One region of the Nocardia sp. BMG51109 genome, then DNA from elsewhere that is predicted to be linked to it. Evidence: riboswitches for the same ligand, from Rfam matches in the RefSeq annotation. Region 1 holds a riboswitch; the other holds the start of a gene.

Region 1 (6,753 bases):
CCGCCGCGTTCCGAGGCATCGCAGGAGCCACCCCCGGATCCGCCCGCCGATACACCTCCGGCCGATACACCGTCGCCCGAACCACCGCCCGAAGCCCCGAAAGGCCGCGGCCGCCAGCGGATTCCCCGCAAACTGACGGTGACCAGGGTGCTGGCGATGCGCAGCATCGAACTCACCGAGAAGGGCTTCAACACCTTCCAGCGGGCGGCGAAGGCCGACGGCGCCGACCGCTCCGGCCTCACCGCGCTCGTCTACGCGACGATGGCCAACTTCGCGCTGGACGCCGCCATCGCCGTCGCCCTGGCCAATACTCTGTTCTTCTCCGCCGCCTCCGCCGAATCCAAATCGAAGGTGGCGCTGTATTTGTTGATCACGATCGCACCGTTCGCGGTGATCGCGCCGCTGATCGGCCCGCTGCTGGACCGGCTGCAGCACGGCCGCAGGCTGGCGCTGGCCAGTTCGTACGCCGCGCGCATCGTGATCGCGATCCTGCTGATCTTCAATATCGACACCTGGGCGCTGTATCCGCTCGCCCTGTGCATGATGATCCTCAGCAAGTCGTTCGCGGTACTCAAGAGCGCCGTCACGCCGCGGGTACTGCCACCGGGAATCGACCTGGTGCGCACCAACTCCCGGCTCACGGTATTCGGCCTGGTGGGCGGGACGATAGGCGCGGGAGCCGTGGCCGGCCTGATCGCCGGCGTCGCCGGGTCGCCGGGCGCGCTGGTGTTCGCCGCGCTGATCGCCTGTGCCGGAACCTATCTGAGCCTGCGCATCCCGTCCTGGGTGGAGGTCACCGAGGGCGAAGTGCCCGCCACCCTCGGCTACCACCGCGACACGGAGGTGCTGAACGGGGCACAGTCGTCCACGGTCAAGCCGGGCCGGCGCCGTCAGCCGCTCGGACGATCGGTGGTGACGGGGCTGTGGGGCAACAGCGCGATCCGGGTGCTCACCGGATTCCTCACCTTCTATGTCGCGTTCGTGGCGAAATCGACCGAGCATCGCCCGGTGCAGCAGGCCGCGATGCTCGGCGTGGTCGGGGCCGCCGCGGGTATCGGCAACTTCGCCGGCAATGCCACGGGCGCCCGGATGAAACTGGGCCGCCCGGCGCTGAGCGTGGTGATCTGTACGGCGGCGTGCACGGTGGTCGCGCTGGTCGCGACGGTCACGGACAACCTGCTCGGCGCGGCGATCGCGGCGCTGGTCGGCTCGTGTGCGAGCGCGCTGGCGAAGGTCTCGCTGGATGCCTCGATCCAGGACGACCTGCCGCCGGAGTCGATCGCGTCCGGTTTCGGTCGTTCGGAAACGGTGCTGCAACTGTCCTGGGTCGTCGGCGGCGCCGGCGGCGTCCTGCTCCCGACGGAGTACTGGAAGGGATTCGCCGTGGTCACCGCCGTGCTGGCGGTCGGACTGATCCAGACCTTCGTGAGCTACCGTGGTCATTCGCTGCTGCCCGGGCTCGGCGGCAATCGCCCGCAGCATGCGAAACAGGAGGTGCCGGACGGTGCCGCACCGCATCCGGCCGCCCCGAACTGACCCGACGACCGACAGGACCCGCAGGCCATGACCAAGCCCGGCACCCGCACGATCCTCGCGCTGGCGGCGACCGCCGTGCTCGTGGTGGTGGTCGCCGTCGCCGCCGTGGTGGCCGTGGCGGTCCGCAACGCCACCGAACCCGATCCGGAGATCACCGCCTACGCGCACGGCACATCGGTCACGGTGCCGCCGTACCGGTATTGCACGGTGACGCAGTCGGATACGGACGGCCAGCTGGGCCTGGACTGCCGCGAGGGTGCCACCACGGTCACGCTCGACACCCCGGCCGGCTATCCGCTGCAGCTGTCGCTACCCCGGCAGATCGCCGACGCGCCGTGGGTGATGGTGCTGGAGTACAGCCGCCCCGACGGCACCGTCGTGCAGCGCCTGACCTCCTACCGCGAGTACCCGGACAAGACCCGTGCCGTCACGGTGCCCTCGCACCCGGAACCCGATCTCCGGCTGAGCGGCGTGGAGGTGCAGCTGGTGGTCCCGGTGCGCGATGCGACCGGCGCCGAATCGTTCGCCCCGTACCAAGCCTGGTCGATCAGCACGGCTCGGTGATCGCTCCGCACGGCTCGGTGATCGCTCCGCACGGCTCGGTAATCGCCGCCCTGCACGGCTCAGTGATCGAGTTCGCGGGCTACGCCCCGCACCACCTCGGCGATGCGCTGGGCCGTCTTGCGGTCGGGGTACCTGCCCTTGCGCAGGTCCGGCTGCACCTTCGCCTCCAGCAGGGTGATCATGTCCTCGATCATCCCGTGCAGGTCGTCAGGGGCCTTGCGCGGATGCGCGGCCGGTTCCTTGCGGGCCTGCGAGCCCCGCACCGACGGCGGCGGTTCCAATAGCTTCAGGCTCAGGGCCTGCGGGCCGCGGCGACCCGCCGCCATCCCGAACTCGACTCGTTGCCCGGGCTTCAGCACCTCGACACCCTTGGGCAACGCGGACGACCGAACATAGACGTCCTCACCCTCATCCTGGGAAAGGAAGCCGAAGCCCTTTTCGACGTCGTACCACTTCACCTTGCCGGTCGGCACTGCGCTCACCCGTTCGTCATCGATGCCCGGTCCGCCCGGGCACAGCCGTTGCCCCGGAAGCGAATTCCGGAACCTAACTCGTATGCGAAAAGAACGCGCCCTACACAGCTATGCAGGACGCGAATGCTATCGAGTCTACCCCGGTGCCGATGTCCGGAGCACACCAGTTTTACGGTGCGGTAATGCCCGATTCTCCCTCGCACCGCCCGCAGCGCCGGTCCGGCGATCCGCTGATGTTCGTGGCCCTGGGCCTGTTCGCGGTCGGCGTTCTGGCGGTGATCGCGATCTTCCTGACGCCGATCCTCACCGATGGCAAGCCCGGACTGTGGCTGTATCTGGTGGCGATGACCGGTACGCCGCTGGGACTTCTGCTCGCGGTGATCTTCGCGCTCTGGTCCGGCCGTCGCGCACGGTAGCCACCCAGTATTTGCCCAGCTCGCACTCCGACTATGCGTGTGATCTTCATCACATAACGGTGCGGTCACAGGACGGTCACAACCGGTACCGAGCTCGGACACGCCGCATCCACCTGCACAGACGCCTACCGGAAGACCTTGCGCCGGACCGTGACCCGGCCGCACACGCCGGTTACCAAATGGTGATTTTTCGCGGCGATCGTCGTACGGTCTAACGCAGCCGGGAGCAGTCCCGGAACCACCGGCCCGCCGCACCGAGCCTCGCCCCGCGGGTACGGACCCCGACGGAACCAGGGGCGAGGGCGGGGAACCCACGTTCCCTACGCAGGGAAGCGGGAACGATCGGCAACGTTCGCTCCCTTGGGGTGAAGTCCCGGCGCACCGCGAGGCGCACCGGGGCCGGACGGCCTCTCAGTCCGAACCCGACAGCTCACCTCGCAGGCGCGTACGAGAGGAAGACGACCGATATGAGTGGACGCCATCGCAAGCCGACCAACACCGGCCGTACCGTCGCCAAGGTCGCCGTCACCGGCGCGATCGTGAGCGGCGCAGGCATCGCCCTCGCGGGCAACGCCTCCGCGGCCCCCGACGGCGAGTGGGATCAGCTCGCGCAGTGCGAATCCGGTGGTAACTGGGGAATCAACACCGGTAACGGATACCAGGGTGGTCTGCAGTTCTCGCAGGGCACCTGGGCCGCCCACGGCGGTACCGAATACGCCCCGTCCGCCAATCAGGCCTCCCGCGACCAGCAGATCGCGGTGGCCGAGAAGGTGCTCGCCAGCCAGGGCTGGGGCGCGTGGCCCTCCTGCTCGAACCGCCTCGGCCTGAGCGGAGCCGCCGAGGAGCGCACCGTACCGGCCACGCCCGCGCAGGCGACGCCGCACTGGAGCCCGACCGTGCAGAGCGAGACGGCCCCGCAGGCCGTCGCCCCGCAGGCTCCGGAGGCGCAGACCCCGGCCGCCGACGGGTCCCAGGAAGTCTTCCAGGCCGTCGACAAGGCCTTCGCCATCGCGCAGGCGCAGGGCATCCAGGTGCCCCAGCCGGCCCTCGACGCGCTCAACGCAGCGAAGTCCAACAACGTCAAGCTCGACCCGACCGTGGTCGACTTCTTCGAGGCGAACAAGGGCATGCTGCCCCAGTAACCCGCACCACGACGAGGCCCCCGCACCGATTCGGTGCGGGGGCCTCGTCGTATTCGAGCCGTATCCGATCAGCGATTGATCACCGTGCGCGGGTGCACGTACGGCACCTCTTCGGCCGGTACCGGAAACTCGGTGTCCTCACCGTAGGGCGAGAGCCCACCGGAACGGGTCGACGAGAGCTCGGTGACCGCGTGGTCGCCGTTGCCCAGCTCGGGCCAGCCGTTGTCGACGTAGGGTTTCTTCGATTTGTTCACCACGGCCTCATTCTGGCATGAAACCGCGTGGTCTGTGACGGCCCGGCGGTAAGTGGACCAAGGCGGCCCAGCGGGTCGCCGCGCCCGGCCGTACGCTGGACGGGATGACCACGACCGACCGCGCGCCCCGGGCCGGGGACGACCAGCCCGCGGAGCATAATTCGGCCGAGGCCGCGTCGCTGGCCGAGTGGCTGGCCGAACGCACCGACGACGAGCTCGTGGCCCTGCTCGAGCTGCGCCCCGACCTGGCGGTACCGCTGCCGTCGTCGATGTCGGTACTGGCCGCACGGGCCGAGCAGCGCGCCTCGGTACTACGTGCCGCCGACGAGCTCGACACCCTGGACTTCGCCGTCATCGAGACCCTGGCGGTGCACGGAGCGAGCCGGCGCACCACCCCGCTCCCCCGCGCGCGCCTGCTCGAACTCCTGGGCGACCGGGTGCCCGCGGCGAGTATCGAGGCCGCGGTGGGCCGCCTCACCGCCCGCGCCCTCGTCTGGGGCACCGACGAGCTGTGCCTGGTGGCCGCGGCCAAGGAGGCGCTGCCGTGGCCGCTCGGCAGTACCACCGAGATACCGGACGCCCTCACCGAGGCGGAAATCGTTGCGGCGCTGGCCGACATCGGCCCTGCCGAACGGGCGCTGCTGGACAAGCTGGCGAGCACCGGCCCGCGCGGGCGCACCCGCGACGCCGCACCGGGCACCCCGGCGGACCGTCCGATACCGCGACTGCTGGCGGCGCGCCTGCTGGATTGGATCGACGAGGAAACCGTCGAACTCCCGCCGGCGGTCGGCCAGGTACTGCGCCGGGAACCGGTGACGGATCCGCACGCGCTGCGGCCGCCGCAGCCCGATCCGGACAGGCACGCCGCCGCCGACACCAACGCGGCCGCCGCGACCGAGGCAGGCGAGCTGCTGCGGCATTGCGCCGACATTCTCGAGGTCCTGGGCCGGACGCCCGCGCCGGCCCTGCGCTCGGGCGGCCTCGGCGTCCGCGAGCTGCGCCGGATCAGCAAGCAGACCGGTATCGACGAGTCCCGGATGGGCCTGCTGGTCGAGGTGCTGGCGGCGGCGCAGCTGCTGGACAAGGGAATTCCGGAGCCGGAACCGCAGGCCGATACCGTCGAGGACTTCTGGGCTCCCACGACGCCGGCCGACGGCTGGCTGGACAGCCCGCCCGCCCGGCGCTGGGTGACACTCGCCCAGGCATGGCTGGAGCTGGACCGTTTCCCATGGATGATCGGCCGCCGCGACGCCAACGACAAGCCGCTGGCCGCGCTGTCGATGGAACTGCGCACCGTGCACGCGGTCCGCGATCGGCGGACCATCCTCGCGCTGCTGGCCGAGCAGTCGGCCGGGTCGGGTCTGTCGGCCGCCGACGTCGCCCGCGTGCTGGCGTGGCGGCAGCCACGGTGGCGCAGGCATTTTCGCACCGAGGCGGTCGAACAGACCCTGGCCGAGGCGAATGCGCTAGGGCTGGTCGGGCGCGGCGCGATCACCTCGGCGGGGCGTGCGCTCCTGCACAGCGACACGGCTGTGCCGGACGGCGGCACTCGCGGGCGCGCGGCCGGAGCCGACGCGACGGCCGGCAATGCCGAGGCCGAGATGGAATCCGCGCTGCCGGAACCCGTCGACCACGTGCTGGTGCAGGCGGATCTGACGATCGTCGCGCCCGGTCCGCTGGTCCCCGACCTGCAGAGCCGCATCGCCCTGGTGGCCGACGTCGAATCCGCGGGCGCCGCAACGGTGTACCGGATCGGCGAGACCTCGGTGCGGCGCGCGCTGGACGCCGGAATGACCACGGCCGAGCTGCATCAGCTGTTCGCCGCGCACTCCCGGACACCCGTACCGCAGTCGCTGACCTATCTGATCGACGATGTCGCGCGGCGGCACGGACGCCTGCGGGCCGGCATGGCCCGGTCGTTCGTCCGCAGCGAGGATCCGGCGCTGCTGGCGGAGGTGCTGGCCACCCCCGTCGCCGAGAAACTCGCATTGCGAGCGGTGGCGCCGACCGTGGCCATCTCGCAGGCAGCCCTCGGCGAGGTGCTGGAGCAGCTGCGCGCCGCGGGATTCGCACCGGCGGGCGAGGATTCGTCCGGGGCGATCGTCGATCTGCGCCCGCGCGGCGCCCGCATTCCGGCGCGGACGAATGCCCGGCAGGCCTGGCGGCCGAACCCGCCCAGCACCGACCAGCTGCGCCAGCTGGTCTCCGAGCTGCGGGCCGGCGAGAAGGCCGCGCAGGCGCGCAGCGGCCGGTCGGTGCGCTCGGACGGCTCGCGCACCAGCACGGCGGCCACGATGGCGCTGCTACAGCTGGCGGTGCGGGTGCGGCGGCCGGTGCACATCGGCTACGTGGACGCCCAGGGCGTCGC
Region 2 (6,753 bases), 910 kb from region 1:
CTCGACCTCACCGCACCCGATCCGGTCGATTTCGTGCTGCTGTCCTCCTCGTCGACCGGTGCGCTCGGAGCGCCGGGGCAGGCCGCCGACGCCGCCGTGCACGCCGCCCTGGACACCCTGGCGCGCAGCCGGATCGACGACCGCATCCGCAGCATCGGCTGGGGCGTATGGATTTCCGGACCGGTGGTCTCCGCGGGCGACGCCAGGCTGCGCCGGGCCGGAATGGTCCCGTTCGATGTGGCGCGGGGCACCGCGGTGCTGTCGGTGGCCCTGGGCCACCGGTCGCCGTCGGTACTTGCCGTCGACTACGCCCCTACCGACGACGCCGGTCCGATCGCCGCCCGCCTGCGCGGCCTGCTTCCGGAAGGCGCCGGACCTCCGCAGCCCGCCCCGAAACCCCTCGGCGTCAAACCCGTACCGCTGCACGGCCATTCGACCGCCGCGGCCCTGGGTGCGGCCCTGACCCGCGGAATCCGCCCCACCCCGCCCCGCGACGAAGCACTCTGAACGCGACTCCACCCGCCACCGGTGCCCGTGGCGTGTCGGTCCCGACCGCCCGCGAACCCGGCGCATGATGGCCGGCATGCCCGAGTCGAAGAAGTAGCCGCGGTTGTCCTTCGCCGCCCTCGCCCTGATCCTGCTCGGCGGCCCTGGTCCTACCGATCATCGATTCTCAGGGCCTGCGCGGCAGATCGGTGCTGGAGCTGACGGCCCAGGTGGCGGTCGCCAGCACCGCCTGCATCGTCGCGTTGCCCCTGGTCATCGACGCCTCCGCCGCGCCACGGGCGGCGCTCGGCACGGTCGCGGCGGCCGCCGAGCTGTGGTATCTGCTGCGCACGCTGGAACGGTCGGGGTGTGCATCCGGGCGTGGCGATCGCGGCACGGCGCGCCGGAGGGGAACCAGGGCAGTGGTTCAGGAGGAGGGGCGGCCGAGTAGTCGATCCGTTTCGCGGCGTTCGCGTTTGGTGGGTCGGCCGGAGCCGCGATCACGGCGCGGTACGGACGCGCGGACCTCGGGCGGGGGCGGCGGCGGAGACTTGTCGATCAGGCACTGGGCGGCGATGGCCGCACCCACGCGCTTCACGATGATCCGCTGCACGACGACGATGCGTTCGATTCCGTGGACCCGCACCCGTACCTCGTCGCCCGGCTTGATCTGCTGGGCGGGCTTGGCCGCGACGCCGTTGACGCGGACGTGCCCGCCGCGGCAGGCCGTAGCCGCCGCGGATCGTGTCTTGAACAGCCGCACGGCCCATACCCAGGAGTCGACCCGGGCGGTACCGGCCTGCGACCGATCCGTTTCCTCGCGCATACAGTCGGCAGACTACGCGCCGGACCGAACGGGGGTCAGTTGACCCGGCGTGCGGTGACTATCGAGTCGGGATTCAGGTTCGAGTACTCGACCGGATCGCCGGCCTGCGGCGCGTGCAGGATCTGACCGTCACCGGCGTACATGGCCACGTGACCGCCGCCGTTCTGGATGACCAGATCGCCGGGCTTCAGATCCTGGAAGGCGACCGGCTGGCCGACGTGGGACTGCTCGAAGCTGGTGCGCGGCAGTTCGATACCGGCCTGCTTGTACGCCCACTTGACCAGGCCGGAGCAGTCGAAGCCGTTCGGGCCGTTACCACCCCAGACGTACTGGGCACCGATCTTGGTGCGGGCGGCGTCGAGGGCGGCCATGCCGTTGGTCTGCTCGAGCAGGCCGGGCGCCATCGCGTTCGGCGCCGGTGCGGGCTGACCCGGCAGCATGGCCTGCGGCGCCGGTGCGGCCATTGCCTGCTGGACACCCTTGATTTCGTCGGCGTGATCGGCCAGCGCCTGGTTGGCCTGCGCGACCTGCTGGTCGTATTCCGGGCCAACCGGCACGTCGAAGTTGCCGAAACCGGGAACGTTGATGGTCGCTGCCTGTGCCGAGATCGCCGGCATCGCACCGGTCGAAGCGGCCACGGCGCCGAAAACCAGCGCACCCTTCACGGAATTCGGAACCCGAGATTCCCGTTGCAAGCTGTGTTTACCCACCGAGCTGAGTCTCCTGTTTCTTCCTGCCCAACCGCCGACCGGGTTAGCTGACGGGTTCGGGTCGGGAAGATCGGCCCTACCCCGCCGGCCGTGCGGCCGAAGGGGATTCACCCCACAAACGTGGTTCCCCGGCTCGGTGATCGGGCTGCCCACCCGACCTCCGATTAGGCGGTGACTCGGTGGGCCGCCTCGCTGGCGAGTCGACTGCTTCCACCGGGTCACGAAGAGATTACGACGCCCCGGCCGTGTTGTCCACTCCAACGGAGCACTTGTCGTCCGGCGCGTCCGCGGAGACTGCGGACGCCTCGGATCCGGGTGTGCTCAGGGCCTGTTCGGGGCACTGATAACGGGCCGTAACCGACTCCGTCACCGGTGTTATCGGACCGAGAGGACGCGGCGTTATCCGGCCGGAATCCGTTATACGACCCGGACATCGGTTCAGGACATCGGTTCAGTTCGCCGCGCCGCCACGCGCGTCCGATGCCTGCTCCAGTTCGGCGATCCGGCGACGGGCGTCGGCCAGCTCGACCTCGAGCCGGCCCAATGCCACCACCACGGGACCGACCGCGAGATCGGCGACCAGCTGGGGATCGTCGTAACCCTTCTCGATCGCTTCCAGGATCTTGGCGCGGATCTGCGTGGCGACCGGCGCACCCTCCGGCACGTTCCAGGATTCGACCACCTGGGCAACGTCGGGAGTGGCTTCCGCCGAGACGAACTCCTCCGACATGATCCCTCCCTGCGCCGGTGCCTCCGGTTCGTGGACCTTCGAACCATAGCCGTTTCTAGGGCAATCGGTAGACGCACCCAGAATCTTCCGGCGACGCGCTACGGTGTACGGGCATGGACCCCGTGCGGAATCCGTATGCACCAGGAGCCGGTCAGCGGCCGCCCGAATTGGCCGGACGCGCCAGGCAGCTGGACACTTTCGACATCGTGCTGGAACGCGTCTCCGCCGGCCGGCCGGAACGCAGCGTCATGCTCACCGGGTTGCGCGGCGTCGGAAAGACCGTACTGCTCAACCAGCTTCGCTCGGCGGCCCGCTCCCGCGGTTGGGGCACCGGCAAATTGGAGGCCCGGCCCGATCAGGAGCTGCGCCGGCCGCTGGCCTCGGCCCTGCACATGGCGGTGCGGCAGATCGCCGTGGCCCATCGCAATCCGGAGATGGTCGACGACTTTCTGGGCATACTCAAGGCTTTCGCGCTGCGCGCCACCGCCGACAAGGGCATGCGCGACCGCTGGCAGCCGGGCATCGACGTCCCGGCCGTCACCGGCCGGGCGGATTCCGGCGATATCGAGATCGATCTCGTCGAACTGCTGATGGAGGCGGCGCAGCTGGCGAGCGATATCGGCGTCGGCATCGCGATCTTCATCGACGAGATGCAGGACCTCGGCCCGGACGACGTCTCCGCGATCTGCGGCGCCTGCCACGAACTGAGCCAGGAGGCGGCGCCGCTGATCGTGGTGGGCGCGGGGCTGCCGCACCTGCCGGCGGTGCTCTCGGCCTCGAAGAGCTACTCCGAGCGGCTGTTCGGCTATCACAGGATCGACCGGCTGGATCGCGAGGCGGCCGATCTTGCCCTGATCGCACCGGCCGAACGGGAGCAGGTGAAGTTCAGCGAGGCCGCGCTGGACGTGCTGTACCACAAGGCGGACGGTTATCCGTACTTCGTGCAGGCGTACGGCAAGGCCACCTGGGACGTGGCGGCGCAGAGCCCGATCACCGCCGAGGACGTCGAGCTGGGCGCGCCGGCCGCCGAGGAGGAGTTGGCGGTCGGCTTCTTCGGTTCCCGGTACGAGCGCGCCACTCCGGCCGAGCGGGAATATATGCGCGCCATGGCCGATCTGTCCGGCGACGACGGCCCGGTGGCGACGTCGGCGGTCGCCACCGAGCTGGGCCGCAAGCCCGCATCGCTGTCCCCGGCGCGGGACGGGCTGATCAAGAAGGGCCTCATCTATTCGGCCGAGCGCGGGACGATCGGGTTCACGGTGCCGCATTTCGGCCGGTATCTGCGCAGCGTCGCGAGCTGACGGCCGCGCCGCCCGGGCCACGACCGCACCCGCTCGGTCGGGATCTGCGCGAGTCGAGCGGATCCGGCCGGCAGCCCGCCGTTCACCGGAGACGTCAGGGTGGCGCCGGGACGCAGTGGTCGAATCCGTTGTCCGAGTTGCGCTTCAGCGGCCATTGCAGGGACCGTGTCCGCGTCTGCGGGCCGTAGACGCCGTCGAGATGGGCGCCGGTCTCGGCCTGCCGGGTGCGCACGGCGTTTCGCACCTCGGGGCCGTACGCCCCGTCCATCTCGATCGGGATGCCGTGACATGTCTTCAGTGCGCTTTGCAGCTCGCGCACCGCGGGACCGCGATCTCCGTCGGAGAGCAGACACAGCGGTTCGTTGCGATCGCTTGCACCGCTGGGTAAATCGACGTGGGCATCGTTTCCGACCGGAATCCGGGCGGTCCAGTAGCAGTGCTTGTTGACGACCGGTGCCGCTCCGGGCGGCGGCTTTCCGGGCGGCGACTGCACGCCGCGACCGCCCGAGGTGACCGCGATCGTCACCACCGTACCGGCCACCGCGACGGCACCGATCACACCGGCAAGTGCGGCGATTCGTGCACGACGGCCGCGCGGCAGTGCGTGCAACGGCCAAGGGCGCCTGACTGATTCGTCGCCGCGCACCGCCGCCGAGACGGCCAGCGCGAATTCCGAGCAGCTCTGGTATCGCCGCTCGGGTTCGTCGGCCATGGCGCGCGCGACCACGGCGTCGAGCCTCGGCGGAAGGTCCGGTTGACCCCGGGTCGGCGCCATCGTGGCGTCGTCCGGACGGGTGTCCGCGACCTCGCGCCGCGGTGAGCGCCCACCCGGATTCGAGCCGGTGAGCAGGGCCAGCAGGGTCGCGCCGAGGGAATAGATATCGGCCCGGCGATCGACCGACCGCCCGGCCAGCACCTCCGGCGCGGCATAGGCGGGAGTGCAGTCCAGCCAACCGGTTTCGGTCACGGTGGCATCGGCCTCGATGGTGCGGGCGAGCCCGAAATCCACGACCATCACCCGGTCGCGGTCCTCATCGCCCTCGGCCACCAGCAGGTTCGACGGCTTCACGTCGCGGTGCAGCATGTTCTGCTCGTGCGCATGCTGCAACCCGCGGGCGGCCTCGCGGACGATATGTGCGGCACGCTCCGGCGACAGCCCCGCGGGCTCGGCCCGGACCAGCTCACCCGCGTCGGTGCCCGCCACGTACTGCATCGCGATCCACAGCGCGTCGCCTTCGGCCCCGCGCGTGAACACGGAGACCACATTCGGGTGGTCGAGCCGGCAGACCATATCCGCCTCGCGCCGAAACAGGCTGCGGTAGCGCGGATTCGCGCCCAGTCGCTCGTCGAGCACCTTCAGCGCCACCTGCCGCGGCAGTTCCGGATCGTCGGCCAGATACACCGACCCCATCCCGCCCGACCCCAGCACACGGACGATCGTGTAGCCCGCGAACACCTGCCCTGGCTGCAACAACATCCCGTCCTCCGCTGGACCTGCGAACCTTCGCCGCCTCGAGCTCCCCGATCAGCACTCCACATCCGCACCACGACTGTCAAGTCGGCGGCGACAACGTGCGGATGTGGACGGTCCACGGTCGATGCGCTCGAGTGTCACCGGCACGCCCGCGCGTTCAACCGGCCGGCTGTGCCGAACTCCTCTCGAATTCCTCACTATGACAGAGGTTTCCGGGGAAACGCGGCGATCGGCACGGGCCGCTGCGGTCGGCCGCGTGCCGCAGCGGGCGAACGCGCCGGACGCGCAAGGTCACACGCCGACGAACCGCTCCGCGTTGTCGGCGGCCCACCGGGCGAAGGTCGTCGCGGGCCGGCCGGTGATATCCGGAACGCTGGTGGTGGGCAGATCCGCGGGCCGCGGATCGAAGCCGTAGAGCACGTTGTCGACATACCAGGGCGCGGTGTCGCCCATGGTCGGGGCGAGAGCGGTGACGGTCTCCTCGCGCGAGGACCGCCGGAAGGCGATGTCGCGGCCGAGTGCGTCGGCGAGCTGCCCGACAAGGTCCGTGCGAGTGAGGATCTCCGGCCCCGCCAGGGCGCAGGAGCGGCCGATGTAGGCCTCGGTCAGCAGGGCGGTAGCGGCGACGGAGGCGATGTCGTCCATGGCGATGGGCGCGGTCGCGCCGTCGGGGCGAGGCTCCCGGACCACGCCGGTCGCGTTGATCTGGTGCGACCAGATCAGCGTGTTCTCCATGAAATCGGCCGGCCACAGATGAGTCCACGCCAGTCCGCTGGCCTCGACGGCCATACCTACGCTGCCCCACCAGCTCTCGGGTTCGCCGGACAGATCGACAACCTGGCGCACCCCGGCCGCGCGGGCGAGCGCGAGCGCCTCGGCGGCGGTATCGGGCATCGGCGCCAGGTACATCCGCTTCACGTCCGCGAAGGCGGGCGCCAGCGTGTCCGGCCGCCGCAGGCTACCCTCGACGACCTCCACTCCGGCGGGTAGCGCGGCCTTGCGCGGATCGACGGTCAGTGCGCGGATATCGGTGGCGCCCCGGGCGAGCAGGTGGTCGACGACCTTGCGGCCGATGTTCGCGGTGGCTCCGGTCACCAGAATGGCCATTCGTCCCTCTCCGACGCGACTGCTGGACCGGCCCATCCTGCCGGATTCCCGCCGTCGTGTGCGGCATCGGGCCGCACCGCGACATCGGTACTCGAGCTACTTGCCCACACAGGATCGAT

The links. A riboswitch is a leader RNA that binds a small molecule or an ion and turns the genes downstream of it on or off. The one in region 1 is predicted to bind cyclic di-AMP.
Region 2: linked by a shared signal. The riboswitch ahead of D892_RS0112220 (C40 family peptidase) and the one ahead of D892_RS0107845 (transglycosylase family protein) in region 1 are both predicted to bind cyclic di-AMP.

Annotation. Positions count from the first base shown of each region.
Region 1 is NZ_JAFQ01000004.1:1,464,611-1,471,363, forward strand. Features, by position in the region: gene D892_RS0107825 (MFS transporter) at 1-1,536, shown strand, start outside; gene D892_RS0107830 (DUF2771 domain-containing protein) at 1,564-2,100, shown strand; gene D892_RS0107835 (cold-shock protein) at 2,160-2,573, opposite strand; gene D892_RS40695 (hypothetical protein) at 2,756-2,989, shown strand; cyclic di-AMP (ydaO/yuaA leader) riboswitch at 3,262-3,448, shown strand; gene D892_RS0107845 (transglycosylase family protein) at 3,457-4,131, shown strand; gene D892_RS0107850 (hypothetical protein) at 4,200-4,388, opposite strand; gene D892_RS0107855 (helicase-associated domain-containing protein) at 4,490-6,753, shown strand, end outside.
Region 2 is NZ_JAFQ01000004.1:2,375,499-2,382,251, reverse strand. Features, by position in the region: gene D892_RS0112235 (SDR family NAD(P)-dependent oxidoreductase) at 1-507, shown strand, start outside; gene D892_RS49585 (hypothetical protein) at 674-838, opposite strand; gene D892_RS0112225 (RNA-binding S4 domain-containing protein) at 914-1,312, opposite strand; gene D892_RS0112220 (C40 family peptidase) at 1,348-2,022, opposite strand; cyclic di-AMP (ydaO/yuaA leader) riboswitch at 2,040-2,203, opposite strand; gene D892_RS0112215 (hypothetical protein) at 2,474-2,752, opposite strand; gene D892_RS0112210 (ATP-binding protein) at 2,866-4,053, shown strand; gene D892_RS41000 (serine/threonine-protein kinase) at 4,148-5,530, opposite strand; gene D892_RS0112200 (NAD(P)H-binding protein) at 5,819-6,634, opposite strand.